3 regions of the Aeromicrobium wangtongii genome follow, and region 1 is predicted to be linked to each of the others. Evidence: predicted binding sites of a transcription regulator. Region 1 holds the regulator's gene; each other region holds the start of a gene.

What was found. Region 1 encodes LexA, which represses DNA repair genes until DNA is damaged. Its sites were predicted from a motif close to TCGAACANNTGTTCGA; they were not measured.
Region 2: a site for LexA is predicted at 4,505-4,520, ahead of NQV15_RS03585 (HNH endonuclease signature motif containing protein). Genes of this name have one in related genera too.
Region 3: a site for LexA is predicted at 8,394-8,409, ahead of NQV15_RS05825 (HNH endonuclease signature motif containing protein). Genes of this name have one in related genera too.

What each region holds. Positions count from the first base shown of each region.
Region 1 covers NZ_CP102173.1:2,256,268-2,266,067, reverse strand. The annotation lists gene NQV15_RS11100 (class III extradiol ring-cleavage dioxygenase family protein) at 1-394, shown strand, start outside; gene miaA (tRNA (adenosine(37)-N6)-dimethylallyltransferase MiaA) at 407-1,336, shown strand; gene dapF (diaminopimelate epimerase) at 1,333-2,160, shown strand; gene hflX (GTPase HflX) at 2,157-3,566, shown strand; gene NQV15_RS11080 (ATP-dependent DNA helicase) at 3,619-5,547, shown strand; gene NQV15_RS11075 (selenium-binding family protein) at 5,589-7,166, shown strand; gene galE (UDP-glucose 4-epimerase GalE) at 7,225-8,190, shown strand; gene lexA (transcriptional repressor LexA) at 8,379-9,107, opposite strand; gene NQV15_RS11060 (SDR family NAD(P)-dependent oxidoreductase) at 9,191-9,800, shown strand, end outside.
Region 2 covers NZ_CP102173.1:711,147-720,946, forward strand. The annotation lists gene mfd (transcription-repair coupling factor) at 1-2,542, shown strand, start outside; gene NQV15_RS03580 (1-acyl-sn-glycerol-3-phosphate acyltransferase) at 2,621-3,181, opposite strand; gene NQV15_RS03585 (HNH endonuclease signature motif containing protein) at 3,197-4,486, opposite strand; gene NQV15_RS03590 (APC family permease) at 4,682-6,181, shown strand; gene NQV15_RS03595 (hypothetical protein) at 6,184-6,831, shown strand; gene NQV15_RS03600 (MazG nucleotide pyrophosphohydrolase domain-containing protein) at 6,828-7,556, shown strand; gene eno (phosphopyruvate hydratase) at 7,592-8,869, shown strand; gene NQV15_RS03610 (FtsB family cell division protein) at 8,987-9,454, shown strand; gene NQV15_RS03615 (DUF501 domain-containing protein) at 9,457-9,800, shown strand, end outside.
Region 3 covers NZ_CP102173.1:1,153,596-1,163,395, reverse strand. The annotation lists gene NQV15_RS05875 (transglutaminase TgpA family protein) at 1-666, opposite strand, end outside; gene NQV15_RS05870 (DUF58 domain-containing protein) at 653-1,912, opposite strand; gene NQV15_RS05865 (AAA family ATPase) at 1,914-2,852, opposite strand; gene NQV15_RS05860 (flavodoxin family protein) at 2,945-3,397, shown strand; gene NQV15_RS05855 (hypothetical protein) at 3,445-3,951, opposite strand; gene NQV15_RS05850 (hypothetical protein) at 4,114-4,566, shown strand; gene NQV15_RS05845 (hypothetical protein) at 4,603-5,319, shown strand; gene NQV15_RS05840 (RecQ family ATP-dependent DNA helicase) at 5,364-6,983, shown strand; gene NQV15_RS05835 (PHP domain-containing protein) at 6,996-8,024, opposite strand; gene NQV15_RS05830 (acylphosphatase) at 8,051-8,317, shown strand; gene NQV15_RS05825 (HNH endonuclease signature motif containing protein) at 8,428-9,717, shown strand; gene NQV15_RS05820 (GNAT family N-acetyltransferase) at 9,749-9,800, shown strand, end outside.

The sequences.
Region 1 (9,800 bases):
GCTGAGCCTGACGATCGGCGCCTGGCTGCTCGACCGGGCCGGCTGGACCGGCCGCCGCACCTACTCCACCGGTCGCCCGGACGTCGACGGCGAGGTAGGGCTGCTCGTCATGGCCGACGGCACCAACACCCGTTCCGAAAAGGCGCCGGGGTTCTTCGACGAGCGCGCCGAGGACTACGACCGGGCCATCGCCACGGCCCTGCGTGACGGCGACCCGGCCGCGCTGGTCGCGCTCGATCCCGAGCTGGGGGCCGAGCTGGGGGCCGCGGGTGTCCCGGCCCTGCGCACCCTCGGAGCCCTGACGGCCGATGCCGCCGTCACGGCCCACCTGCGCGACGACGAGGCGCCGTTCGGCGTCGGCTACGTCGTGGCCGATTGGGTCGTGCGCGCCTGAGACAATGGGCCCATGCCCGGATCTGAGCGAGTCGTCGCCGTCGTCGGTCCGACTGCATCGGGCAAGTCATCGCTGGCCGTCCGCATCGCGCAGCGGCTGGGCTCGGCCGAGGTCGTCAACGCCGACTCGATGCAGCTGTACCGCGGCATGGACATCGGCACCGCCAAGCCGACGGCCGCCGAGCGGGCGATCGTCCCGCACCACCTGTTCGACGTGCTGGACGTGACCGAGACCGCGAGCGTCGCCGAGTTCCAGCAGCTCGCGCGGGACGCCATCGCCGACTGCCACGCGCGCGACGTCACGCCCGTGCTGGTCGGCGGATCAGCGCTCTACGTCCGCGCAGTGCTCGACCGCCTCGAGTTCCCCGGCACCGATCCGGCGGTCCGGGCGCGCTGGGCCGGTGAGCTGGAGCGTCGCGGCAAGAGCGCGATGCACGCCGAGCTGGCGCGGCGCGATCCCGCCGCTGCGGCGCAGATCCACCCCAGCAACGATCGCCGGATCGTCCGGGCGCTCGAGGTCATCGAGCTGACCGGCGAGCCGTTCACCGCCACGATGCCCGGCTACGACTCGATCTACCCGCACCTGACGATCCTGGGGCTCGACGTCCCCCGCGACGTGCTGGACGTCCGCCTGGCCGAGCGGGTCGAGCAGATGTGGGCCGACGGCTTCGTCGACGAGGTCCGGGCGTTGCTGCCGCAAGGGCTGGAGGACGGCCTGACCGCGAGTCGCGCGCTGGGCTACCAGCAGATCCTGGCCCACCTGCACGGACAGATGACCGAGGACGAGGCGCGGGAGGCCACGATCACCGGCACCCGCAAGTTCGCCCGCCGCCAGGACCGGCTCTTCCGCAAGGATCCGCGCATCCACTGGCTCCCGTACGCCGCCGACGACCTCGTCGACCAGGCCCTCGACGCGATGGGTCGCGCTAGGCTGGGGGGATGACCTTCGCATGGCTCAAGGGGCACGGCACCGAGAACGACTTCGTGCTGCTCCCTGACCATGACGGCTCCGTCCACGGCGACCTCGATCCGTCCTTCGTCGCGGCCCTGTGCGAGCGCCGCCGCGGCATCGGCGCCGACGGCGTGCTGCGGGTCATCCGGACGTCCGCGATCGGCCTGCCGTCGGCCGGCGAGTGGTTCATGGACTACCGCAACGCCGACGGGTCGATCAGCGAGATGTGCGGCAACGGCATGCGGGTCTTCGCGCTGCACCTGGTGCAGGAGGGCCTCGTCGACCCGAGCGAGCCGTTCGTCGTCGGCACGCGGGATGGGGACAAGGAGATCTCCTTTCGACAGGCTCAAGGGGCGGAGATCAGCGTCGACATGGGCGTCCCGCAGGTGCAGGGTGTCTCGAAGGTCAGCGCGGCCGGGAACACCTGGGAGGCCCAGGATGTTAGAACTGGCAATCCCCACGCTGTCGCCTTCGTCGACCGGCTGGGCGACGCCGGCACCTTGCTGACGCAGCCCGAGTTCGACGAGTCGGTCTACCCCGAAGGCGTCAACATCGAGTTCGTCGTCCGCGAGGGCGAGCGCCACGTGGCAATGCGTGTGCACGAGCGAGGCTCGGGGGAGACGCGTTCTTGTGGCACCGGCGCCTGCGCCGTGGCCGTGGCCACCGCGGTGGCCGACGGAGCCGAGCGACCCATCACCTATCGGGTCGACGTCCCCGGCGGTACCGTGCACGTCAGCTGGAACGCCGATGACCACATCGTTCTCACCGGTCCCGCGCAGATCGTCGCCCGGGGCACCATGGATTGGACTGCATGACCGAACACACCAGCACCTCGACGACCACCGGACCCGCGCCCCAGGGCGTCGACGGTCTGGAGCTCGAGGAGCGCAACTCGCTGCGCCGCGTGGCGAACCTGCGCACCGAGCTCGAGGACATCACCGAGGTCGAGTACCGGCAGCTGCGCCTCGAGCGCGTCGTGCTCGTCGGCGTCTGGACCGAGGGCACCGCGGAGGATGCGGAGAACTCGATGGCAGAGCTCAAGCTGCTGGCCGAGACGGCCGGCTCCGAGGTGCTGGACGCGCTGATCCAGCGTCGGCAGAAGCCCGACCCGGCGACGTACATCGGCTCGGGCAAGGTCGACGACCTGCGCGCCGCCGTCGAGGCGACCGGCGCCGACACGGTGATCTGCGACGGTGCGCTGGCGCCCAGCCAGCTGCGCAACCTCGAGGACAAGATCAAGGTCAAGGTCGTCGACCGCACCGCATTGATCCTGGACATCTTCGCCCAGCACGCCAAGAGCAAGGAGGGCAAGGCGCAGGTCGAGCTCGCCCAGCTGCAGTACCAGAAGCAGCGTCTTCGCGGCTGGGGCGGCAACCTGTCCCGCCAGGCGGGCGGCCAGGCCGCCGCCGGTGAGGGCATCGGTGGCCGTGGCCCCGGTGAGACCAAGCTCGAGACCGACCGTCGTCGCATCGAGATGAAGATGACCAAGCTGCGCCGTGAGCTCGCCGAGCTCAGCAAGGCCCGCGAGACCAAGAAGGGCAACCGCAAGCGCCACGACATCCCGTCGGTGGCGATCGCGGGCTACACCAACGCCGGCAAGTCCAGCCTGCTCAACCGGTTGACGGACGCCGGGGTGCTGGTCGAGAACGCGCTGTTCGCGACGCTCGACCCGACGACACGGCGCACGCAGACGTCCGACGGACGCGTCTACACCCTGTCCGACACCGTCGGCCTGGTCCGCAACCTGCCGCACCAGCTGGTCGAGGCGTTCCGCTCGACGCTGGAGGAGGTCGCCGAGTCCGACCTGATCCTGCACGTCGTCGACGGCTCCGACCCCGATCCGGAGGGCCAGATCGCCGCGGTCCGACAGGTCGTGCTCGAGGCCGGTGCCCACGAGATCCCCGAGATCCTGGTGATCAACAAGGCCGACGCCGCCGACCCGATGGCCATCAAGCAGCTGCTGGTGCGCGAGCCGCACGCTGTCGTGGTCAGCGCACGTACCGGCGAGGGCATCGACGAGCTGCTCAGCGCGATCGAGGCCGATCTGCCGCAGCCCTCGGTGCACGTCGATGTCGTCCTCCCGTACGCCCGGGGCGATCTGCTCAACCAGATCCACACCGAGGGCGAGATCGAGTCCCTCGACCACGAGGCGGACGGCACGCACGTCGTGGCCCGCGTCAACGGAGCCCTCGCCAGCGAGCTGGAGCCCTACACGGCCTGACCGGCTGTGGACGGGATGAGGGCCCGGAGGCCGAGCCCGGATAACCTAGGGTGTGCCCTCGATCCGTGACGTCCTCCACGCCGCCGTCGAGTCCGTCGGGGGGCAGGACCGTCCCGGGCAGATCCAGATGGCCGAGGCCGTCAAGAACGCCCTCGACAGCGGCGAGCACCTGCTGGTCCAGGCCGGCACCGGCACCGGCAAGTCGCTGGGCTACCTGGTGCCGAGCCTGCTGCACGGCAAGCGGGTCGTGGTCGCGACCGCGACACTGAACCTGCAGCACCAGCTGGTCGAGCGCGACATCCCCGCCCTCAAGGAAGCCGCCCGGGCCACGCTCGACAAGGTGCCCCACCACGCCGTGGTCAAGGGCCGCGGCAACTACGCGTGCCTGCACCGGGTCCGCGAGGGCGCGCCCGACGACCAGGGCACGCTGGTCGAGATCCCCGAGGGATCGCTGGGTGCCGAGGTGCTCGAGCTGCGCGAGTGGGCCGAGGAGCAGGCGGCCCGCGGCCACACGGGCGACCGGGACTCCGCGCCCGCGCACAACGACCGCGCGTGGCGCCAGGTCAGCGTCAACCACCGCGAGTGCCTGGGAGCATCTCGGTGCGCGCACGCGCTGGAGTGCTTCGCCGAGCTGGCCCGCGAGGACGCCCACAACGCCCAGGTGGTCGTGACCAACCACGCGCTGCTGGCCATCGACGCGATCGACGGTGTGCCGATGCTGCCCGAGTACGACGCGGTGGTCGTGGACGAGGCCCACGAGCTGGCGGCCCGCGTGACGCAGGCGTCCACCGACGAGCTCGACCCGGTCATCGTCGAGCGCGCCGCCCGCCGCGCGCGGGCCCGGATCAGCTCGGGGGAGGGCGATGACCTCACTGACGCCTCCGACGCGCTGGCCGACATCCTGGCCCGCACGGAAGCGGGGCGCATCGACGAGCTGCCCCAGCCACTGGAGGCGGTCCTGGCGCTGGTGCGCGACAGCGCCCGTGCCTGCCTCTCGGCGTTCCCCAAGGAGGACAAGAGCGAGCCCGATGCCGCCCTCCAGCAGGCCCGCGGCATGGTGGACGACGTCCGCAAGATCGCCGAGCGCATGGCCGCCAAGGGCGAGACCGAGGTCTTGTGGATCAGCGAGTTCAAGGGCAACAAGCAGCTGCACATCGCGCCGATCGACGTCTCCGGGGCGCTGCGTGACAAGCTCTTCGCCGACAAGACCGTGGTGCTGACCAGCGCGACCCTCAAGCTCGGCGGCGGCTTCGAGCCCGTCGCCCGCTCGCTCGGCCTGTGGGGCGACGACCCGCCGTGGACGTCGCTCGACGTCGGCTCGCCGTTCGACTACGCCAAGCAGGGCATGCTGTACGTCGCCAAGCACCTGCCCGCGCCGGGCCGCGACGGCCTGGAGGAGGCGCAGCTCGCCGAGATCACCGATCTGATCGAGGCCGCCGGCGGCCGGACGCTCGGCCTGTTCTCCTCGCGCCGCGGCGCGGAGAAGGCCGCCGAGGAGGTCCGCGAGCGGTTGCCCGATCTCGACATCTGGTGCCAGGGCGATGCGCAGCTGCCCGAGCTCGCGCGCCGGTTCGCCGAGACCCCCAGCGCATGCCTGTTCGGCACCCTCAGCCTGTGGCAGGGCGTCGACCTGCCCGGCGACACCTGCCAGCTCGTCATCATCGACCGCATCCCGTTCCCGCGGCCCGACGATCCACTGATGAGCGCCCGCCAGCGGCTGGTGGAGAAGCGTGGCGGCAACGGCTTCATGAGCGTCGCGGCGCAGCATGCTGCACTGCTGCTGGCGCAGGGCACGGGCCGCCTCATCCGGCGGGGGACCGATCGCGGGGTCGTGGCCGTCCTCGATCCCCGCCTGGTGACCGCACGGTACGGGTCGTTCCTGACCGCTTCGATGCCGGACATGTGGCGCACCACCGACCGGAATGTGGCACTGGCTGCACTTCGCCGTCTCGATGAGGCCGCTAACGCCGCTGACGGCTGATAGTGTCATCGAGTTGTTCGACCTATCACCACGGGGATCCTATGAAGTTGCGTGCCGTCCTGCTGGTTCCTGCCCTCGGGGCGCTTGTCGGTGGGGTGCTGGTCGCCTCACCCGCCCAGGCAGTTCGGGCGCAGCAGATCACCGGAACAGTCAGCGGTCCCGGCGGAGCCGGCACCGTCGGCCCCGTCCGCGTCGAGCTGCTCTCGGTCGTCCGCGGCGGCAACACCAAGGTGGTGCGCTTCGCCAACAACGTCCCCGACGGCGGCAGGTACTCCTTCAGCGTCCCGCTGAACGGCACCAAGAACAAGACCTCGCGTCCGTACCGGTTGCGCATCTCCGCGCCCGCCACCGCGGGCTCGGCCCGGTCCTGGTTCTGGCGCGGCAAGAACGGAAAGCCCACGACCGGTGGGCGCTACCTGCGTGACGCGACGGTCGTGAAGGCCACCAAGTACGGCGCGTTCCGGGCCGACTTCCGGTACACCACGCTCTCCGGCACCGCGCCGGCCGGCTCGCGGATCACCGTGGCCGCAGCACCCCCGTCCTACAAGGGCGGCAAGGAGGCCCGGCGGGAGCTGGACATCCCGGGCTGCGCGAACGTGTACGCGACCACCACGGCCTCGAACGGCACCTACCGGGTCGACTTCCTGCCCTACGGCTCCGGCGACAAGCGCTACATGGTCGCGGCCCGACTGGGTGATGACGAGCGCTGGAACAACAGCTTCGGCAGCTGCTTCGACGTGCAGAACTACCGCTACTCCCGGTCCAACATGCTGGCGCTGAACCCTGCCGGCACGAACCACCCGGTCGAGGTCGGCGCCAGTGGCAACCACCTGACGGTCAACGGCGCGTTCCGGGGCTTCAAGCCCACGGCGCAGGGCGACCGGTGGGTCAGCATCCGCGAGGCCCAGCCGGGCGTGCCGGTCCTGGCCTCGCCCGTCGTGGCGCAGAAGGCCACGACCCGCGCCGGCAGCGCGACGTTCTACAACCTGGCACCGGGTCGCTACTACGTCGAGCTGGGCCGCCGTACCGGTTGCGCCGACTGGTACCCGAGCCGGTTCACCAACAACAACACCTACTTCAAGGGCCTCGACCGCGGCCCCGAGCGCTGGAAGTCCTTCCCGTACCTGAGCAAGCTGTCGGGCGGCGCGAACAGTGGACTCGAGGGCATCGCCCGTCGGGCCAACCCCAATCCCGCCACGAGCGCCGAGCAGGGCAAGAAGCCGCGCGGCTTCAAGGGCTGGATGTACCGGACGCACTGCAAGGCGCTGGGCGCCGGCGGCATCAAGACGATCGACATCTCGGGCACCGGCAACAGCCGGAGCACCCGGGTGATCTCCAAGAAGGGCGCCATCGTCAAGGGCCACGTCAGCCGCGTCAAGGGCAAGACGGGCACCGAGATGATGGTGACGCTGACGTCGCAGGACGGCAAGCGCGTCCTGCGCACGGACCTGACCGACGGCCGCGGCAACTTCTACGTCGCCGGCCTGACCCCGGGCCGCTGGAAGATCACCCTCAACGCTGACTCCTGGCGTGGTATCGGCCGCACGTTCACCGGCAAGCACTACATCAAGGTCAAGGCCGGACGCACCTACAACGCGGGGCACCTGCGCTTCAAGTGATCACGGCGGACCACCGGCCCCGGGAACGTCCGTTCCCGGGCCGTGACAGGCTGGGGCCATGACTGTCCTCGTGACCGGCGGCGCCGGCTACATCGGTTCCCACATCGTGCGTGCCTTCGGCCTGGCAGGGCTGGACTGTGTCGTCGTGGACGACCTGTCCAGCGGCCACCGCGAGTTCGTGCCGGACGACGTGCCCTTCGTCGAGTGCTCGATCCTGGACTCGGCCACCGTCACCCGGGCGATGTCCGAGCACGGCGTCGACGCCGTGGTGCACCTGGCCGGGTTCAAGTACGCCGGCGTCTCGGTGCAGCGCCCGCTGCACACCTACGAGCAGAACGTCCAGGGAACCGTTGCGCTGCTGCGGGCCATGCACGAGGCCGACGTCGACAAGATCGTGTTCTCCTCCAGCGCCGCGGTCTACGGCACGCCCGATGTCGACCTGGTCACCGAGCAGACCTCGACCACGCCGGAGTCGCCGTACGGCGAGAGCAAGCTGATCGGGGAGTGGCTGCTGCGCGATGCCGCCAAGGCGTTCGGCCTGCACCACACCTCGCTGCGCTACTTCAACGTGGTCGGCTCGGCCGTCCCCGAGCTCTACGACACCAGCCCTCACAACCTGTTCCCGCTGGTCCTGGACGCCCTGGTCGATGGGCGCACGCCGCGCATCAACGGCACCGACTACCCGACGCCCGACGGGACGTGCGTGCGTGACTACGTGCACGTCGCCGACCTGGCCGACGCGCACGTGGTCGCCGCCAAGAAGCTGCTGGCCGGCGAAGACCTGGAGCCGGTCTACAACCTGGGCAGCGGCGACGGGGTGTCGGTGCGCGAGATCATGACCGCCGTGGCCGCAGCGACCGGCATCGACTTCGAGCCCGAGATCGCCGACCGCCGCCCCGGGGACCCCGCGCGCATCGTGGCCTCCGGAGAGCTGGCCACCCGGGACCTCGGCTGGACCATGAGCCACTCGGTCGAGGAGATGGTCCGCAGCGCCTGGCAGGCGCGCCAGAACCACCCCGCCTGACCGGCGCGGCGGACCGACGATGAGGATTTTGGGTAGCCAGGACTGCCCAAAACCCTCATCGTCGGTCCCGCCTTGGCGTGCGGATCGTGGTGGGGGACGCAGGATGATGGTTTTGGGTAGCTAGGACTACCCCAAACCCTCATCGTTGGTCCCGCCTCGCGGGACCGCCAGTCCGGTCGGGGCAGTGCTCAGACGCGCCGGATGACCGCGGTGACCTTGCCCAGGATCGTGGCGTGGGTGCCGTCGATGGGGGAGTAGTCGTCGTTGTGCGGCAGCAGCCAGACCTTGCCGTCCTTGCGCTGGAAGGTCTTGACCGTGGCCTCACCGTCGAGCATCGCCGCGACGATCTCCCCGTTCTCGGCATCGGGCTGCTGGCGGATGACCACGTAGTCGCCGCTGCAGATCGCCGCGTCGACCATCGAGTCGCCGGAGACCTCCAGCATGAACAGCGTCCCCTCGCCGACCAGCGACTTGGGCATCGGGAAGATCTCCTCGACGCGCTGCTCGGCCAGGATCGGACCGCCGGCCGCGATACGTCCCACCATCGGGATGTTGACCGCGCTGGGCATTGCGTCGCCGATGCCGGTCTCGTCGACCCCGCTGTCACCCTCGGGCGCGCCGCTCATCGAGCGGCGTGCCTTCAGGACGTCCGGCAGGAAGATCTCCAGGGCGCGGGGACGGTTGGGATCGCGCTTGACGTAGCCCAGCCCCTCGAGTGCCCGCAGCTGGTGGGCGACCGACGAGGTGCTGGTCAGGCCGACCGCTGCACCGATCTCGCGCATGCTGGGCGGGTAGCCGCGCTTCTCGATCTCGTCGCGCAAGAACTCCAGCACCTTGCGCTGGCGCGTGGTGAGGCCCGAGGAGTCGGCGGGGCCGTCGGGCAGCTCGGTGACGTCGGCGTTGCGATCATCGGTCATGGGGAAAGGCTATCCCGAACCGGGGCGCATGTTCAAACATATGTTCGATGGCGTGTCGCGAGGGGGTGGCCTAGGTTTTCGGCGTGAGCCAGCCCCGCGTGAGTCCCGGAACCCGTCGATCTGCCGTCGTGACGGGAGGTGCGCGGGGGATCGGGCGAGCGATCTGCGCCGAGCTGGTCGAGCGCGGCTACGACGTGCTGGTGACCGACGTCGACGCGGCGGGTGCGCAGCGGACCGCGACCGAGCTCGGCGCGCACTCCGGACTGGCGCTGGACGTCACGGACCCGGCGGCGAACCGGGCGGTGGCCGATCTGGCGCGGGAGATCGCACCGCTGGGTGCGTGGGTGTGCAATGCCGGCGTTGCCTTCGACGGCGACCTGCCGGAGCTGACCGACGAGCAGGTGCGTCTGACGGTCGACGTCAACGTGCTCGGCGTGATGTGGGGCCTGCGGGTGGCGACCGACGCGTTCCGCGCCCAGGCGAGCGATGGCGTCCCCGGCGGCGAGATCGGTGTGCTCGCCTCGCTCAGCGCGCACGCACCGGTTCCCGGCCTGAGCGTCTACGCCGCCACGAAGGCCGCGGTCCTCTCCGTCGTCACCTCGGTGGCCGCCGAGCTGCACGACGACGGGATCGGCGTGCACGCGGTGTGCCCCGACGGCGTCGCCACCGCGATGGTCGACGGCTTCGACGTCC
Region 2 (9,800 bases), 1.5 Mb from region 1:
CGGTGGTGAGTCGCCGATCGACCTCGGTTCCGCGGCGTTCCACACGCTCGAGGAGGTGCGTGAGGAGACGCTCGGCCTGGGGCACACCTGGTTCACCCAGTCACCGTTCGGTCTGGACGACGAGGGTGACGAGGCGATTCGGACCGTCGACATGGAGCCGTCCGCGGCCTACCGCGGTGACACGACGGCGGCGCTGACCGACATCCGCCGCTGGACCGAGAGCGGCATGCGGGTCGTCTTCGTGGCCCCGGCGACCGGGCAGGCCCAGCGCACGCTGGAGTGGCTGACCGACGGTGGGGTGGCCGCCTCGCTGGACGACACCGTCACTGGTCCGTCCGCCCGCGTCGTGCAGGTCAGCATCGGCGAGCTCGAGCACGGCTTCGTCTCCCAGCCCCTGCAGCTGGCCGTCATGACGTACGACGACCTGGTGGGGCAGCGCGCCGCTGACCGCACCGAGCGCAAGATGCCGGCCCGCCGCCGCAAGCAGGTCGATCCGCTCGAGCTCAAGACCGGCGACTTCGTGGTCCACGAGCAGCACGGCGTGGGCAAGTACGTCGAGCTGATGCAGCGCGTCGTGCAGGGTGCGGCCCGCGAGTACCTCGTGATCGAGTACGCGCCGTCCAAGCGCGGGCAACCGGCTGACCGGCTGTTCGTCCCGATGGACCAGCTCGACCAGATCAGCCGGTACGTCGGCGGCGAGTCGCCGTCGCTGGACCGCCTCGGTGGTGCCGACTGGACGACCCGCAAGAACAAGGCGCGCAAGGCCGTCCGTCAGATCGCCGGCGAGCTGATCAAGCTCTACGCCGCGCGTCAGGCGACCAAGGGTCACGCCTTCGGCCCCGACACGCCCTGGCAGGCCGAGCTCGAGGACTCCTTCGCGTTCGTCGAGACGCCCGACCAGATGGTCACGATCGACGAGGTCAAGCGCGACATGGAGCGCAGCGTCCCGATGGACCGCTTGGTGTGCGGCGACGTGGGCTATGGCAAGACCGAGATCGCAGTGCGTGCGGCGTTCAAGGCGATCCAGGACGGCAAGCAGGTCATCCTGCTCGTCCCGACGACCCTGCTCGTGCAGCAGCACTACGCGACGTTCGCCGAACGGTTCGGCCAGTTCCCGGTCACGATGAAGCCGCTGTCGCGGTTCCAGACCGAGAAGGAGAGCAAGGAGACGCTCGCCGGCCTGGCCGACGGCTCGATCGACATGGTCATCGGCACCCACCGGCTGCTGCAGCCCGGCGTCAAGATCAAGGACCTGGGTCTCGTGATCGTCGACGAGGAGCAGCGGTTCGGCGTCGAGCACAAGGAAGCCATGAAGATGCTGCGCGCGGCGGTCGACGTCCTGTCGATGTCGGCGACGCCGATCCCGCGAACCCTCGAGATGGCCATCACCGGCATCCGGGAGATGTCGACGATCGCGACCCCGCCGGAGGAGCGGCACCCCGTGCTGTCGTTCGTCGGGCCCTACGAGGACCGCCAGGTCATCGCCGCGATCCGCCGCGAGCTGCTGCGCGAGGGGCAGGCCTTCTACATCCACAACCGGGTCCAGAGCATCGACAAGGCCGTCGCCAGGATCAAGGAGCTCGTGCCTGAGGCGCGCGTCGCCGCGGCCCACGGCCAGATGGGCGAGCACCAGCTCGAGGAGGTCATGGTCGACTTCTGGGAGAAGCGCTACGACGTCCTGGTCTGCACCACGATCGTCGAGTCCGGCCTGGACGTGTCCAATGCCAACACCATGATCATCGAGCGCGCCGACACCCTGGGCCTGTCGCAGCTGCACCAGCTGCGCGGCCGCGTCGGACGTTCACGGGAACGCGCCTACGCCTACTTCCTGTACCCGCCGGAGAAGCCGCTGACCGAGACCGCGCACGACCGGCTGGCCACGATCGCCCAGCACTCCGAGCTGGGCGGCGGCATGGCGGTCGCGATGAAGGACCTGGAGATCCGCGGTGCGGGCAACCTGCTCGGCGGCGAGCAGTCCGGGCACATCGCCGATGTCGGCTTCGACCTGTACGTGCGGCTGGTCGGCGAGGCCGTCGCGGAGTTCCGTGGCGATGCCGAGCCTGAGCGCGAGGTCAAGATCGAGCTGCCGATCGAGGCCCACCTGCCGCACGACTACGTCGGCAGCGAACGCCTGCGACTCGAGATGTACAAGAGGCTCGCGGATGTCCGCGCGCTGTCGGACGTCGACGAGATCCGCGTCGAGCTGGTGGACCGCTACGGCGAGCCGCCCGAGGCCGTCGACGTCCTGCTGGACGTCGCCCGGTTGCGGGTCCGGGTCCGCGAGGCCGGCCTCAGCGAGGTCACCGCGGCCGGACCGAACATCCGGTTCAGCGGTCTCAAGCTGGCCGACTCGGCGCAGATGCGCCTGTCGCGCGTCTACCCGCGCAGCACCTACAAGGTGGCGGCCGAGGTCGCACTGGTGCCGCGTCCGAAGACCGCTCCGGTCGGCGGCACGCCGCTGGTCGGTCGTGAGCTGCTGGAGTGGACCCGCACGGTCATCGACACCCTCGTCCCCGCGGCGGTCCCCGCCCCCGCCGTCTGACCCACCCACCCGCTGAGTGGGACGTTTCCGCGCGTCGTCACGCGGCGGCAGACGCGCAGAACGTCCCACTCAGCGGGTTCAGCCCTCTTCGCGCAGGCGCGGGGGAGTGGCGTTCTTGGGCCGGATGCCGTGCTTGTCGGCGTAGAACTCCCGGACGATGTCCATGTCGGCGGTGACGTCGTCGCTGGCCAGGAAGGTCGGGCCGAAGCCCATCGTCCGGGTCGGCGGGTCGAAGAAGGCCAGGGTGATCGGCAGGCCGGTCTCGCGGGACAGGCGCAGGAAGCCGGACTTCCAGTACTCACCCTTGGAGCGGGTGCCCTCGGCGGCCAGGATCAGACGGAACGACTCGCCCGACCCGGCCTCGTCGACCAGCTCGCGGACGACCGTTCCGGCGTTGTCACGGTCGAGCGGCACGCCGCCGAGCGCCGTGATCAGCCAGCCGAGCGGTCCCTTGAACAGCTGCTTCTTGACCAGAACTCGCGGGTGCGCGCCGCCGTGCCACATCACGAGCAGCATCGTGACGAAGTCCCAGTTGGACGTGTGCGGCGCGCCGACCAGGATTCCGGTCTGCGGCACCTCGCCCACCATGCGGTAACGCATCAGCCGGACGATCGTGCGGGCCAGTCGCTGACGAATCATGCGACAACCCTATGGCTAGGCGGCGCGGGGTTGTTGTCGGGTGAATCTGGCGTGGCGCCTGGGTCTCTGCTCGGGGTCGATGCGGGGTGGCGGGATGATCTCGGGGATCCCGTCGGCTCCCATGCGCGCTTCCCACTCGCCCTCGTGGACCAGAAAATGATGGAAGTGGCACAACAGGGCCGCGTTGTTCAGGTCTGTCGGCCCGCCCTCGGACCAGAAGCTCAGGTGGTGCGCTTCGCACCATGCCGGGGGCCGGTCGCAGTCGGGGAACACGCATCCCTTGTCGCGCACGGCGAGCGCGAGGCGCTGGTGCCGGTCGTAGAGTCTTTTCGTCATACCGTGGTCGATGACCCGGGTCCCGTTCTCCAGGTACAACGCCACCAGGTGCGCGTTGCACGCCAGCCGTTGGGCCTTCCGCGCTGACATCGTCGTGCCGGAGGTGTTCTCGGCGACGCCTTGCCCGGTCCGCAAGTCGTCGACGTCCACGGTGACCGCGACGGTCGCAGCCAAGCCACCCGCGACCGGCAGCGAGTCGGTGGGCAGGTGGGTGATCAGCTCAGTGAACGCATGCCCGAGCTTGCGGTCCCTCGGCAGCGCCAGCCAGTCGTCGGCGCCCATGCCGTGGTGCTCAGCATTGGCCGCCGTGCGACGTGGGGCGATGATCCCCTCAAGCGCTGCGCGCAGGGTGTCCGCATCGGCCTGCGGGATGATGAACGACCCCCGCGTGGTGCCGTCGCCGCGGTCCTTGACCGACATGCGCGTTGCGTCCCAGGCCTTCTGCTCCTGCTTGCGCAGCTGCTCACCGAGGTGCTCGTCCGCGCCGTCTGGGTCGATGACCTCCAAGACGCGGTTCGCGAGTCGCTTCAGGTCGTCCAGGCCGTATTCGCCGGCCAACCGGATCAGATGCGCCTCGGCGTCAGCCCGCTCTTCGTCACCACACCAGTCGGGCAACGCGTCGATGGCCTTCATGATCACGGCCGCCTGATCCGTGGACAGGTCACCGGCAGCCCAGGCCGCTTGAGTGGCCTCCACCCCGCTCACGCGAGCCAGCCCGACGAGCTTGGCGGCTTCGCCCTTGCTGATCCCCGTCGCACCCGCCAACCACACTGTCGTCGACGTCGCGCCGTCATCCTTGGCCAAGCCCATGTCCTCCGCGCACCCAGCAAGACGCGACAACGCCGCGTCCAGGCAGGTGCGGGCCTTCACGACCGCGAGCGCGACCTGCTTGACCTCGCCACCGGTCAACATCCACGGCTCGAGCGCGGCAAGATCGTCAGTGAGGGACGACAGCTGCTCGACGATCATGGACGGACTCCGATGGACTAGAACATATGTTCGATCCTAGTCGGTGACCGAAGGATCCGCAACCCTCTCGGCCCAAGAAAATCCTGGAATCCCAGGGAGGAATGGCGTCATCGTTCGTGGCCGACCGACTGCTGGTGTGGCCGCCACCACGTCGCGCACGGTTGCGAATCGGAACCGTCGTACTAGCGTTCTCGCATGGCCAATGCCGGGACATGGAAGCAGCTCGTCCGTACCAAGAATGTCGATGACGTCATCCACCAGAACGACGACGATCCCTCCGGGGATGACCACCACGCCCGGCTGAGCCGCCGGCTGACGGTGTGGGATCTCATGGGATTCGGCATCGGCATCGTGATCGGCACGGGCATCTTCACCCTGACCGGCACCGCCGCGAAGGACAACGCCGGACCTGCGGTCATGATCTCGTTCCTCATCGCCGGCATCGTGGCGATGCTCGCCGCGCTCTGCTACGCCGAGCTCGCGGCAGCCGTGCCCACCGCCGGCAGCTCGTACACCTACGCGTACACGACGATCGGTGAGATATTCGCCTGGATCATCGCGTGGGACCTGATCCTGGAGTTCGCGCTCGGCGCCGCCGTCGTGGCCCGCGGCTGGTCGGGCTACCTGCAAGGCGTGTTCGACCTGCCGAAGGCGTTCTTCGGCGAGGACGACAGCGTGGTCAACCTCGGTGCGGTCTTCATCGTCATCGTGCTGGGCATCGTGGCCGCGATGGGCATCCGCGAGTCCAAGCTCGTGACCAACTCGCTGGTGGTCATCAAGGTCTCGATCTGCCTGTTCATCATCGCGGTCGGGCTGTTCTACGTGAACATGGACAACCAGAAGCCGTACATCCCGCCGAGCGAGAAGGTCGAGGGGGCCAGCGGTCTCAAGCAGCCCCTGTGGCAGTGGGTCACCGGCGTCGACCAGACCGCCTACGGAGTGACCGGCGTGCTCGTGGCCGCCGCGATCGTCTTCTTCGCCTACTCGGGGTTCGAGGCCGTCGCCAACCTCGGCGAGGAGACCAAGAACCCCGGCAAGGACATGCCGCGCGGGCTCATCGGCACCCTGATCATCTGCACCGTGCTCTACGTGGCCGTCTGCTTCGTGCTGACCGGCATGGTCAAGTACACCAACCTCAGCACGGGCGAGCCGCTCGCCGACGCATTCGACCAAGCGGGTCTCGGCTGGGCCAGCATCATCATCGGGACGGCCGCGGTCGCGGGCCTGACGTCGGTGATCCTGGTCGACATCGTCGCGATGGGCCGCATCGGCTTCGCCCTGTGCCGCGACGGCCTGCTGCCGCCCGCGATCGGTCGCATCCACCCCAAGTTCCAGACCCCCGTGGTGATCACGGTCGGGACGACGGTTGCCGTCGCGATCCTGGGAGCCTTCGTCCCGCTCGCCGTGCTGGCCGAGATGGTCTCGATCGGCACGCTGTTCGCCTTCCTGGTGGTGTCCATAGCCGTGGTCGTGCTGCGCCGCACCAAGCCGCGCATGAAGCGACCCTTCCGCGCACCGCAGGTGCCGCTCATGCCGGTCGTCTCGGGAGTGCTGTGCATCGCGCTGATGACGAATCTGGCCGTCGAGACGTGGCTGCGGTTCCTGGTCTGGCTCGCGCTTGGCCTGCTGGTCTACTTCGCCTACGGCCGCAAGCACTCCCGCCTCGGCAAGAGCGAGACCACCAGTACCCTGTGACCATGGTCACCCGAACGCGCGGAGTCGTGCTCGCCCTCGCAGGCCTCTCACTGGCGGCCTGCGGCAACATCCACCCCGGAGCGGCGGCTGTCGTCGACGGCAAGACGATCTCGATGCAGACGCTCGACAAGACCGCTGACGCGTACTGCGCGATCACCGCCAACGCGGCTCGTCAGCAGGGGGTCACGACGGTCAGCAACTCCGACGTGCGCCGGCAGGCGGTCGTGGGTCTGGTGTCGCTGGTTGTAGCCCGAGACCTCGCCGAGAGCGAGGGGATCACCATCCCGAAGGCGAGCTATCAGCTGACCGCCGAGGAGCGCGACCAGATCGAGGCGGTGTTCCCGGACGCCGACACCGACGAGATCGCCAAGGTCATCGAGGACAACCAGGAGGTCTCGGCCATCTCGATCGCCCTCGCCGAGAAGAACACCAACCAGCAGGCGACGGCGCAGAACCAGGAGCAGTTCGCCGAGCTGGGGCAGCAGGAGATCCTGAAGGCGTTCGGGGCCAATGACGTGTCGTTCGCCCCGCGGTTCGGCCTGGACGCCAAGGCTCAGGAGCGCGCCGAGACCGGCTCGCTCTCTGTCACCGCGGTCGACCTGGATGCCCCGGTCGACGAGGAGCTGCCCCGGTCGCTGCGTTGCGCATGATGCGCGTCCTGGTCCTCAGCCACCGCGTCGCGCCGGGGATCCTGACGCTGCCCGCGTGGGACGCGCTGCGGGAGGCGAGTGTCGTCCGTGCTGCCGTGGATGATCCGCACGTGCAGGCGATCGTCTCGGCCGGCATCGCGGTGCAGGTGCTGGACGGCCCTCCGCCGTACGAGCCGGGCTCGGTCTGGATCGCCCCCACCGGGGACGCCGTCCTGGCGCAGGCCGCCGCCGACGAGCTGGAGGGGGCCGGCCGGGACGTCGAGGTGCTCTTCGGCTCCTACGACCTTCCCGGCGCCGGGGTGCTGGACGTCGTCGAGGTCATGGACCGGTTGCGGCGTGAGTGCCCGTGGACGGCGCAGCAGACCCACGAGTCCCTGGCGCCGTACGTGCTGGAGGAGGCCCAGGAGACCTACGAGACGCTGGAGGCCGGTGACTCCGAGCACCTGCGCGAGGAGCTCGGCGACCTGCTGATGCAGGTCGTGTTCCATGCCCGCATCGCGGCCGAGGCCTCCGCGGACGAAGGGGAGGGCTGGGACATCGACGACGTTGCGGCCGGCATCGCCGCCAAGCTCGTGCGCCGCAATCCGCACGTGTTCGCGCCGGAGACCCTCGAGAGCCTGCCGACCACGGCGGCCGAGATCGACGCGCAGTGGCAGGCCATCAAGGCGCAGGAGCGATCCGGCGGCGAGGCGAGTCCGGGCGTGGACACACCGGGACTACGCTGACCCTGCACGTTCTTTCACTCATGAGGAGCAGTCTCTTGGCACGCATCGACGCCGTCGGAGCACGGGAAATTCTGGATTCACGGGGCAACCCGACCGTCGAGGTCGAGGTCGCCCTCGACGACGGCACGATCGGGCGCGCTGCGGTGCCGTCCGGCGCCTCGACCGGTGCCTTCGAGGCCGTCGAGCTGCGCGACGGTGGCAAGCGCTACCTCGGCAAGGGCGTCCGCAAGGCCGTCGCCGGTGTCAACGACACGATCGGACCGGCTCTCGTCGGCTTCGACGCGGACGACCAGCGCGCGATCGACATGGCGATGCTCGACCTGGACGGGACGCCCAACAAGGCCAACCTCGGTGCCAACGCGATCCTGGGCGTCTCGCTGGCGGCCGCCAAGGCTGCTGCCGACTCGGCCGACCTGCCGCTGTTCCGCTACGTCGGTGGCCCCAACGCGCACGTGCTGCCGGTCCCGATGATGAACATCCTCAACGGTGGCTCGCACGCCGACTCCAACGTCGACATCCAGGAGTTCATGATCGCGCCGATCGGCGCCGCCACGTTCTCCGAGGCGCTGCAGCAGGGCGCCGAGGTCTACCACAGCCTCAAGTCGGTCCTCAACGAGCGCGGCCTGTCCACCGGCCTCGGTGACGAGGGCGGCTTCGCCCCGAACCTGGACTCCAACCGGGCCGCGCTGGAGCTCATCTCGGTCGCGATCGAGAAGGCCGGCCTGAAGGTCGGCACCGACATCGCGATGGCTCTCGACGTCGCCGCGTCGGAGTTCTTCAAGGACGGCGCGTACGCCTTCGAGGGCCAGCAGAAGTCGGCCGAGGAGATGTCGGCGTACTACGCCGAGCTCGCCCGCGACTTCCCGATCGTCTCGATCGAGGACCCGCTGGACGAGGACGACTGGGCCGGCTGGACGACGCTGACCGAGACGATCGGCAACGATGTGCAGATCGTCGGCGACGACCTGTTCGTCACCAACGTCGAGCGCCTGACCCGCGGCATCTCCGAGGGTGCGGCCAACGCGCTGCTCGTCAAGGTCAACCAGATCGGCTCGCTGAGCGAGACCCTCGACTCGGTCGACCTGGCGCACCGGCACGGCTTCGCGTGCATGATGAGCCACCGCTCGGGCGAGACCGAGGACACCACGATCGCCGACCTCGCGGTCGCGACCAACTGTGGCCAGATCAAGACCGGCGCGCCGGCGCGCTCGGACCGCGTCGCGAAGTACAACCAGCTGCTGCGCATCGAGGAGATGCTCGGCGTGGCGGCGTCGTACGCCGGCGCCTCCGCCTTCCCGCGGCTGGTGCTCTGACGCATGCCAGCACGTTCACCCCGCGGTCCCGCCCGGCCCCCATCGCGGAGGCCGGCCGGGACGCGAGGTGGGCGTCCGGCCTCCCGCATCGGGGGTGCGGCCTCGTCACGGACGACCGTGACGGCCCGGCCCCCGGTCAAGCCGACCGCGGGCTCCGGTCCGCAGCTGACGACCCGCGCGATCATCCTGCTGTCGGTCGTCCTGCTGCTGATCGCCTCGTACACCTCCACGCTGCACGCTTGGTGGCAGCAGCGCTCCGACATCCAGTCGACCAGGGCCGAGATCGTCATGCGCAAGCAGGCGATCGCCGAGCTGGAGGACCAGATCGCCCGGTGGGAGGATCCTGCCTACGTCAAGCAACAGGCCAAGGAGCGCTTCGGCTGGGTCTCGCCCGGCGAGGTCGGCTACCGCGTCATCGGCAGCGACGGCAAGGTGCAGGGCACTGACGTCCCGACCCTCGACGCGCCCACCTTGGCGGCGCCCCCCGCCTGGTACGACAAGCTGTGGGGCAGTGTGAAGGAGGCCGGCAAGGAGCCGGCCCCACCCAAGACAAACGATCCCGATCCGGACAAGGTGCTGAAGTAGTTGTGACTGTCGACCAGACCGACCTCGACGCCGTCGCCGAGCAGCTCGGCCGCCCGCCGCGCGGCATCCTCGAGGTGATGTCGCGCTGCCCCTCCGGCCACCCCAACGTGGTCAAGACCGAGCCGAGGCTCGACGACGGGACGCCGTTCCCGACGATGTACTACCTGACGTGCCCGCGTCTTGCCGGTGAGATCGGCACCCTCGAGGCGTCGGGGCTGATGCGCGAGATGACCGAGCGCCTGGCCACCGACGCCGAGCTGGCCGCTGCCTATCGCCGCGCCCACGAGGAGTACCTCGCCGAGCGCGAGGCGCTGGGGCACGTGCCCGAGATCGACGGCATCACCGC
Region 3 (9,800 bases), 1.1 Mb from region 1:
GATGACCGCCGCCGCCAGCGCCGCCGCGCCCAGGGCGACCGCCGGGCCGGCCCCGGTGCGCGCGACGCCGGTGGCGGTCGTGCGGGACCTCAGCAGCACGAGCCACAGGGCCGCGACCGCCACGAACAGCCAGACCGGCGGGGTCTCCCCCGAGACCAGCGCCGGGGTCGCGAACACCGCCAGCAGCAGCGCGCCGACCAGCGGCGCGGCCCGGCGGCGCTGGAGCAGCAGGTCACCGACGATGACGATGAGCCCGAACGAGCTCGCCACGACCAGGACGATCGGCTTGGCCGCGGCGACAGGTGCCTGTTCCTCCACGATGATCTCGCGGGCTGATGCGGCGAGATCGGCCAGCGCCGTGACCGTGCTCGGTGTGGGGACGAGCAGGAGCAACGTCTCGGGGACGAAGATCCACGCCACCGCCAAGAGCTCGACCACGACCGCGACCACCGCCACGTAGCGGAAGCCGATCCCGCGGAGCACTGCGCAGGTCAGCCCGGTCAGGGCTCCGACGAGCATCGTGGTGACCCACCAGTCGCGGCCCTCCACGATGGTTGAGAAGCCCGACAGCAGCAGGACCAGCGCGAGGGCCAGGATGCCGTGATCGATCCAGTTCTCCCGCGAGCTGCGGGCCGGTGCGCCGGCCCCCGGATCAGCGCGCAGCACGGGCCGGCTCCCCATCGAACAGCGACCACGTCTCGGCCAGGTCGTCTCCCGGCGAGTACTGCACCACGTTCCACCGGGCACCGTCCAGCATGTCGAGCGCCTCCGCCGACGAGCCGCGCGCGACCAGGGCCAGGACCGAGCGTGAGGTCGACAGCGCCGTGACCCAGTGGCGCGCCCGCTCGGGGCTCAGCCGACCCAGCACGGCGAACACCGCGCCCTCCACGTCGTGCCGGCCGGCCCGGTCCACGGTCTCGGGCTCGGCGAGCGCGAGATCGACCATCGCGTCCTCGAGCGTGTCCTGCCCGTCGGCGACCACCCGGTCGATCGCGGGGCCGCTGGACTGCAGGGCCACGACGTACCCGGCGCGGACCAGGTGGGCGGTGATCGACGCCGCTGCCACGACCGCCCACTCCAGCGCCGGCGAGAACTCCCACCTGGCCTTGCGGTCCCGCGCCGTCCCCTGGCTGGTCGGTTCCGTGTCGAGGACGACCGCCGAGCGCGGCGTCACCTGCTGCTCCTCCTGACGGACCATCAGCTCGGCGCGGTGTGCCGTGGCTTTCCAGTGGATGCGCTTGAGGGCGTCGCCGGGCAGATAGCTGCGGGCGATGATGTCGTCCTCGCCGACCCCGGCGTTGTGGGCGGCGGGACGGGTCGCACCGTCGTCGCTCGCACTACGGGGGGAGATCGGCGGCAGCTCCACCCGCCGCGGCAGCACCGTCAACGGCTCGGCGGACCCGAAGGCGTGCCGCCGGTAGACCAGCCCGAAGGGATCCTGCACGTCCACCTGCAACGGACCGATGTCGTGACGGCCGCGCTGCAGCCCCTGCAGCGTGTAGGAGAACGTCGCGCGTGCCGTGCCGCTGCGGCTGCCGCCCAGCGGCGGCAGCAGCCCGCTGGCGTCGCCCGTGATGCGGGGCGGCAGCTGATCCTCCCAGCGTGCCTCGAGGCACGGCAGGAGCGAGAGGTTGGTGATGCGGACGGTCGCGCGCGACAGCGTCCCCGGCGAGACGACCTGCGGCGTGAACGACCGCTCGATGAGCACCGATGAGTGCCCCACGAACACGAAGGCCGCCGCCAGTATCACCAGGCCGAGCAACAAGCCCGTGACGTAAAGCAGCGCCGGCAGCGACAGCAGGGGCGCGGCGAGGAAGGCGATGACGGCAGCAACCAGGAAACCGATGCCGCGCCGCGTGATCACGACGGAGCGCGCGGCACCGACCAGTCGATCGCGTCCGAGGCCGGCCACGTCAGCCCGGCTGGACCGCACCGGCCGGTACCGGGGTCTCGGCGACGATGCGGGCCACCACGTCCTCGACCGACGACACCCCGCGCATGGCGATCAGCCGGTGCGGGAGGACCACCTTCGACAAGGCGTCGACGTCGTCGGGCAGCACGAAGTCGCGTCCCTGCACGGCGGCGCGGGCCTTGGCGGCTCGCACGAGCTGGAGGGTCGCGCGGGGGCTGGCCCCCAGCCTCAGCTCCGGATCGGCACGGGTGGCCTGCACCATGTCGACGACGTACTGCTCGACCGCGGTCGACACGTGGACCGCGCGCGCGATCGCGATCATGGCGGTGATGTCGTCGACCGAGGCGACCGGCAACAGCTCGTCGTACGGGTTGTCGGCGTCGCGTCCCTGCACCATCGCCAGCTCCGCGGCGGGATCGGGGTAGCCCATCGAGATGCGCGCCATGAAGCGATCGCGCTGCGCTTCGGGCAGAGCATAGGTGCCCTCCATCTCGAACGGGTTCTGCGTCGCGACGACGGTGAACGGCCTCGCCAGCTGGTAGGTCGTCCCGTCGACGGTGACCTGACGCTCCTCCATCGCCTCCAGCAGGGCCGACTGCGTCTTGGGCGAAGCACGGTTGATCTCGTCGCCGATCACGATGTTGGCGAACACCGCGCCCGGCTTGAACTCGAACTCGCGGTCGACCTGGTTGTAGACCGAGACGCCCGTGATGTCGGACGGCAGCAGGTCGGGCGTGAACTGGATGCGTCGCACCGAGCAGCTCACCGAGCGGCCCAGCGCCTTGGCCAGAACCGTCTTGCCCACCCCCGGGACGTCCTCGATCAGCAGGTGTCCCTCGGCCAGAAGAACCACCAGTGCGGCCTCAGCGGCCTCCGGCTTGCCGTCGACGACCTTCTCGATGTTGCCGAGGATGGCGCGCGCGACCGTCTCGAAGTCCATATCCGATGTTAGGCACATCACGACAAGCGTGCACTGGAACCGAGGTGAATCAGGGCCGTCCATCCGGGGACCGGGGTGGGTACGGTGGCGCCATGGCCCGCCTGCTGATCGTCCACCACTCGCCCTCACCCAACCTGCAGGCCATTCTGGCGGCCGTCGTCGCGGGGGCGAACCACGACGACATCGAGGGCGTGGACGTCGTCGTCCGCGAGGCGCTCTCGGCCACGGTCGACGACGTGCTGGCCGCCGACGGCTACGTCATCGGCACGAGCGCGAACATCGGGTACATCTCCGGCGCCGTGAAGCACTTCTTCGACGTCACGTTCGACCGGGCCAGCCAGGAGACGCAGAAGCGTCCGTTCTCGTACTGGGTGCACGGCCGCAGCGACACCAGCGGCGCGGAGCGGGCGATGGAGTCGATCACCACCGGTCTGGGCTGGGCGAAGGTCAGCGAGCCGCTGTGCTTCCTGGGAGAGCCCGATGACGACCACCTGGCGCAGGCCCATGACCTGGGCGCGACGGTCGCCGCCTCGCTCATGTCCTGAGCGTCGGACGTCGCTACCCCCTTGAGGAGGCCAGTCCGTCCACGTCGTCACAGGCCAAGCTTCGCGAGCCGGTCGAGCGTCGTGACCTGTCGGGTCCAGCCGGTCATGCCGAACTTGTCGAGGGTGTCGTCACCGAAAACCTCGATGTTCTCGACGCTGCCACCGACCCGGTAGTACCGCACGATCGGATCGCCCTCGTTCGTTCGGCGAAGCACAATGAGCTCGGCACCCGCCGCGCCAGGCGAGACGAGGCACTCGAACGCGCGCGGGTCGACACCGGTGACCGAGGTCAGGACGATCTCGCCGCAGATCGGCAGCTTCTCGCGCTCGCGAAAGCTCCGAGGGGCTCTGGTCGACGTCCGTGAGGCCTCGACGATCGAACGCTCGTCGCGGCCCATCGCGCCACCCCCGCGCAGCTGCTCGGCGCGTGCAGCCACCTGCTCCGCCAGGTCGTCCTGGGCCACAGCCTGCTCATCGTTCGCCGCGGCGACCACCACGGCACTGGACACGCCGATGGCCGCGATGACAAGGAGTGCCACGATGAACGGCTTCACGATTCCGCCTGGTCCGAGGGGTGGGCGCCAGTGTGCGCCCATCCCGGAGGGCTGTCAACGACGTCTCCGCCCGTTGCCGGGCAGTTGGCACATTGCTGGGACGGGGGTTCCGGGTCCAGCTGAGCGACTGGCCCCGCCCGTAGCCCTGAGACAATGGCTGCCATGTCGACCACTGACGCGAACCTCTCCTCCCGGCGCCGGAAGATCGCGGGCGCTGCCCTGGTCGCGGTACTCGCAGCGGTGCTCATCGCCGTCGTGGTGGTGCGCGGTGGCGGCGAGAAGGTCATCAACGCTGGTGGCGACACGCTGGTGCTGGTCGGCAAGAAGACCGATGTCGGTCGCACCGCCCTGGGCCGCGGCACGCTGGCCGACGTCGGCGGCTGCCTCGGCTGGGCGGGCGAGAACGGCGAGCCCGGCACCGTGGTCGTCTGGCCGCACGGCACCAACGTCGAGACCCCTGATCCGCTGCGGGTGAAGATCAAGGGGACGTTCTACGAGCTCGGCGACACCGTCGAGGTGGGCGGCGGCTTCGCCGACGGGCTCGATCCATCCAGCACCCTGTACCAGCAGGCTCCGCAGAAGTGCCGCGACGCCAAGGTGTGGTTCGCGAGCTGACTCGCTCGGCTTGACGTGGCGCGGGACACTTGAGCCATGCCCACGCCTGATTTCCTGCCCTCCTTGTCCGCCGGCGCCCACGACGCCGAGCAGGGCGAGGCGTGCGTCATGGAGTACGTGTCGCTCCTGGCCGGCGAGGAGTGGAGCGACCGTCCCGAGTGCACGCATCCGCTGCTGGCCCATGAGGCCCGGACGACCAATGACCTGCTGCGCGACGGCGACCGCTCCCGCCTCGTCCCGCTGATCGGCCGCCTGTTCGGCACGACCGAGGACTCCCCCGAGCTGCGTGCCCGGCTGCGCATCACCCAGGCCCGTCAAGTCATCGCCCTGCTCGAGCCCTCTGCCCGGCCGCGCGCGCTCGCGGCCGTCGAGCGGGCCGAGTCGTGGATCGGCCGCGAGGGCACCGACGACGATGTGCGGGACGCGTTCCACGCCGCCATGTCCTTCCCCATCGCCCACGGAGAGCTCGACCCCGAGCACGTCGAGTTCCACACCGCGATGTCGCGGATGTTCCCCTTCGCCATGACGCCGGAGCTCGAGGCCGCCGAGGCGTACGCGCTGACCGCGCTCGTCGGCGCGCACCGGATCGCGGCCGGCGAGTGCCGCGCCGACTGCGGCAACGGGCCGGCCCGGGCGCGGCGGATGGTCAAGGACCTCGCCGGCCTGGTCGACACCTATGACGAGGTCACCGGACGCATCCCCCATGAGGTCACCGCAGAGCTGGTGCGTGAGATGGCCGACGTCCTGAGCTGATCACGCCGGCGCATGCCGCACTGAGCGGTGGGTAGGCAGTCAGGGTGACACTCGACGACGACATCGACCGGATCGCACGGCCGCTGCTCCCCGCGGCGGCCGAGCTGCATCCCGACCAGCGGCGCGCGATCCGCAGCGTCGCCGAGCGCGACACGCTCGTCGTGCTGCCGACCGGAAGCGGCAAGACCCTCGTGTACCAAGTGGCGGCCCGGCTGCTCGGCGGCGTGACACTGGTGATCTCCCCGACGTTGTCGCTGCAGGCCGATCAGCTCGCCGGGCTGCGTGAGTGCGGCTTCCGGGCCGCGGCCGTCAACGGCAACCTGCGCCTGGACGGGCGCCGCCAGGTGCTGGACGACGCAGCCTCCGGCCGGCTCGACGTCGTCCTGCTGACGCCCGAGCAGGCGACCAATGACGACGTCCTCGACCCACTCCTGCGCGCCGACGTGCGGCTGTTCGCCGTCGACGAGGCGCACTGCGTGGCGACGTGGGGCGTCGACTTCCGGCCCCACTACCTTGCGTTGGACGGCGTCATCGAGCGACTGGGACGGCCGCGCGTGCTGGGCCTGACCGCGACCGCGCCGCCGCGCACCCGTCGCGCCGTCGCGGAGGCCTTGGGAACCCCCGGCATGGCCATGGTCGTCGGCAATGCCGACCGGCCCGAGATCCACCTGTCGGCCCGAGTCACCGCCGACGAGGACGCCACCGAGAAGGCGCTGCTGGAGCTGGTCGACGCGCACGACACCGATGCAGGGGCGATGCTGGTCTACGCCGCGACGCGCCGCCGGGTCGACGAGCTGCACGAGCGCATGACCGCGGCCGGGTACGAGGTCGACCGGTACCACGGCGGCATGCGGCCCGCCGAGCGCGGTGACGTCCTGCGCCGCTTCCGGGACGGCGGGGCGCGACTCGTGCTGGCCACCTCCGCATTCGGGCTGGGCATCGACCGCGCGGACGTCCGTCAGGTCGTCCACGTCGACCCGCCCGAGAGCGTCGACGAGCTGTGGCAGGAGATCGGCCGGGCCGGGCGGGACGGTCAGCCCGCGTCGGCCGTCCTCATCACCCGCCCCGGCGGTTACGGCCTGCGCCGATACTTCGCATCGGTCGCCGGGGCGTCCGATGGTGATGTGTACGCGGTGGTCGTGACGCTGCGAGACCTGCGCGGGGCGCAACGTCCGGCGGCGATCGCCGCTGCCGCTGGCTTGTCGCCCCGGCGCTCCCGCGCCGCCCTCAACCTGCTGGAGCGGGCTGGCGCCGTGCTCGAGGACCGCGCCGGCGTCCGGCTGTCGACCCGCGCCCACACCGAGACGATCCTGGACCGGGTCGACGCAATGCGCGAGAGCCTCCGCGCGATGCAGGAGTCGGAGGTGGATCTCGTCCAGCGATACGCCGAGACCGACGACTGCCGGCGGCGGCTGGTGCTGGAGCTGCTGGGTGAGGCGCATCCCGATCCCTGCGGTCGGTGCGACTCGTGCGACGCGGGCACGTCGACGTCCGCCAGCCGGCGGCCGTTCCCGCTGGGCGCCGAGGTGCGGCACGCCAGCTTCGGCAACGGGCGCATCGCGCAGTACGACGGGGACCGGGTCGTCGTGCTGTTCGAGCAGGAGGGGTATCGGACGCTGGACCTGGATCTCGTGGAGTCCGACGGACTGCTCGTCGCCCGCTGACGCGCGCCTGGTTCAGCGCTTGACGTGCGACCACTCCAACAGGCGCTCCACCGGCCACGTCGTCACGATGCGCTCGGCCGGGACGCCCGCAGCGTCCGCGCGGGCCGCGCCGTAGTCCAGGAAGTCCAGCTGGCCGGGCGCGTGCGCGTCGGTGTCGATCGCGAACAGGCAACCGGCGTCGAGCGCAAGGGCGATGAGGTCGTCCGGCGGGTCCTGGCGCTCGGGGCGGGAGTTGATCTCGACCGCGACGTCGAACTCGGCGCACGCGGCGAACACGGCCTTGGCGTTGAACTCGGACTGGGGACGCTGCCCGCGTCCGCCTTGCACGAGCCGGCCCGTGCAGTGGCCGAGGACATTGGTGTGCGGATCGGCGACTGCGGTCATCATGCGCCGCGTCATCGCCTTGGCGTCCATCTTCAGCTTCGAATGGACGCTGGCCACGACGACGTCGAGCCGCTCCAGCATCTCGTCGGTCTGGTCGAGGCCGCCATCGTCCAGGATGTCGACCTCGATGCCGCTCAGCAGCCGGAAGTCGTCGAAGCCCTCGTTGACCTCGGCGACGACGTCGAGCTGTTCCGCCAGCCGCTCGGCACTCAGCCCGTTGGCGATCGTCAGGCGCGGCGAGTGGTCGGTCAGCACCTGGTACGAGCGTCCACGCCACTGCGCCGTCCGCGCCATCTGCTCGATCGGCGAGCCGCCATCTGACCAGTTCGAGTGGCTGTGCAGGTCGCCGAGCAGCTGCGCCCGGAGCTCGGTACCGCCTTCGGCCAGCGGCGCGCTCCCCTGCTCGCGCAGCTCGGCCAGGTAGTCCGGCACCACCCCCTCGACGGTCTGCTGCACGACGCCGAACGTCCGGTCGCCGATGCCCTTGATGCGCTTGAGCCGGCCGTCGCGGGCCTGCTCAGCGACCTGCTCGGGGGTCAGGTGCGCGATCGCGGCGGCCGCCTTGCGGAACGCCTCGACGCGGTAGGTCTTGGCTTGCGCGCGTTCCAGCCAGAAGGCGATCTCGTCCAGGGCGTCGACGGCAGTGAGGTCCTCCACTCGATCGACCCTATTACGGTGGAGGCATGGAGCGTCGACACGTGATCGTCCGCGGAACCGTGCAGGGCGTCTTCTTCCGGGCGTCGTGCGAGAGCGAGGCCAACCGGCTGGGCGTGACCGGCTGGGTCGCGAACCGTCCGGACGGCTCCGTCGAGGCCACCTTCGAGGGATCGGCCGAGGCGGTCGACCACCTCGTGACGTGGTGCCGGGTGGGACCCCCGCGAGCCGAGGTCACCGACGTCCAGGTGACGGAGCAGGAGCCGGTCGGCGAGATCGGCTTCGAGGTCCGCTGACAGAACCAGATTTCCTGAGATTGCAGCAGATTATGTGGGTAAGACCCTTGCCACGAGCGGTCGGCCAGGAGTAGAATCGAACATACGTTCTAGTCCTTCGGAGTCCGTCCATGATCGTGGATCAGCTGTCATCGGTGAGTGATGATCTGGCTGCGCTCGAGCCGTGGACGTTGACCGGTGGCGAGGTCAAGCAGGTCGCGCTCGCGGTCGTGAAGGCCCGAACGTCGATGGATGCCGCCTTGTCGCGGCTGGCGGGATGCGCCGATGACATGGGGCTGGCCAAGGACGATGGCTCCACCTCCACGACGGCATGGCTGGCTGCCAAGACCGGGATCAGCAAGGGTGAAGCGGCCAAGCTGGTTGGTCTGGCTCGGGTCACCGGGGTGGAGGCCACGCAAGCGGCCTGGGCCGCCGGTGAGCTGTCGACGGATCAGGCGTCAGTGATCATGAAGGCCATCGACGCCTTGCCGGACTGGTGCGGTGACGAAGAACGCGGCGATGCCGAGGCCCATCTGATCCGCCTCGCCGGCGAGTACGGTCTGGACGACCTGAAGCGGCTCGCCAATCACGTGCTGGAGGTCATCGATCCCGACGGTGCCGACGAGCACCTGGGTGAACAGCTGCGCAAGCAGGAACAGAAGGCGTGGGACGCAACGCGGATGGCGATCAAGGACCGCGGCGACGGCACCACCCGAGGGTCGTTCATCATCCCCCAAGCGGATGCCGACACCCTGCGCGCGGCCCTGGAAGGAATCATCGCCCCACGCCGCACAGCAGCGAATGCCGAACACCACGGCATGGGTGCCGATGACTGGCTGGCGCTGGGTCGTGACCAGAAGCTCGGGCATGCTTTCACCGAGCTCATCACACATCTGCCGACAGGGGCGCTGCCGCAGTCCGGCGGCCTGGCCGCCACAGTCGCAGTCACCGTTGATGTCGATGACCTCCGGACGGGTCAGGGCGTCGCCACCAACACGTCCGGCACGGACATGTCGGCCCGCAAGGCGCAGCGTCTGGCCTGCAACGCCCACCTGGTCGCGTTGTACCTGGAGAACGGCACCAGAGTCATCGACCACGGCATGACCAAGAGGCTCTACGACCGCCACCAGCGCCTCGCGCTCGCCGTCCGGGACAAGGGATGCGTGTTCCCCGACTGCGACCGGCCACCAGCCTGGTGCGAAGCCCACCACCTCAGCTTCTGGTCAGAAGGCGGACCGACAGACCTGAACAACGCGGCCCTGCTATGCCACTTCCACCACTTCCTCGTCCACGAGGGCGAGTGGGAAGCTCGGATGGGAGCTGACGGGATCCCCGAGATCATCCCGCCGCCTCGGATCGACCCCGAGCAGAGACCCAGACGCCACGCCAGATTCACCCAGCAAGAACCCCGCGCCGCCTGACGGCTCGGCGGTTCGGCTGCCACCATGAACCATGGGCTCCCACCTGGACGTCGTCGACTGGCCGGTGCGCACGGAGCGTCTGG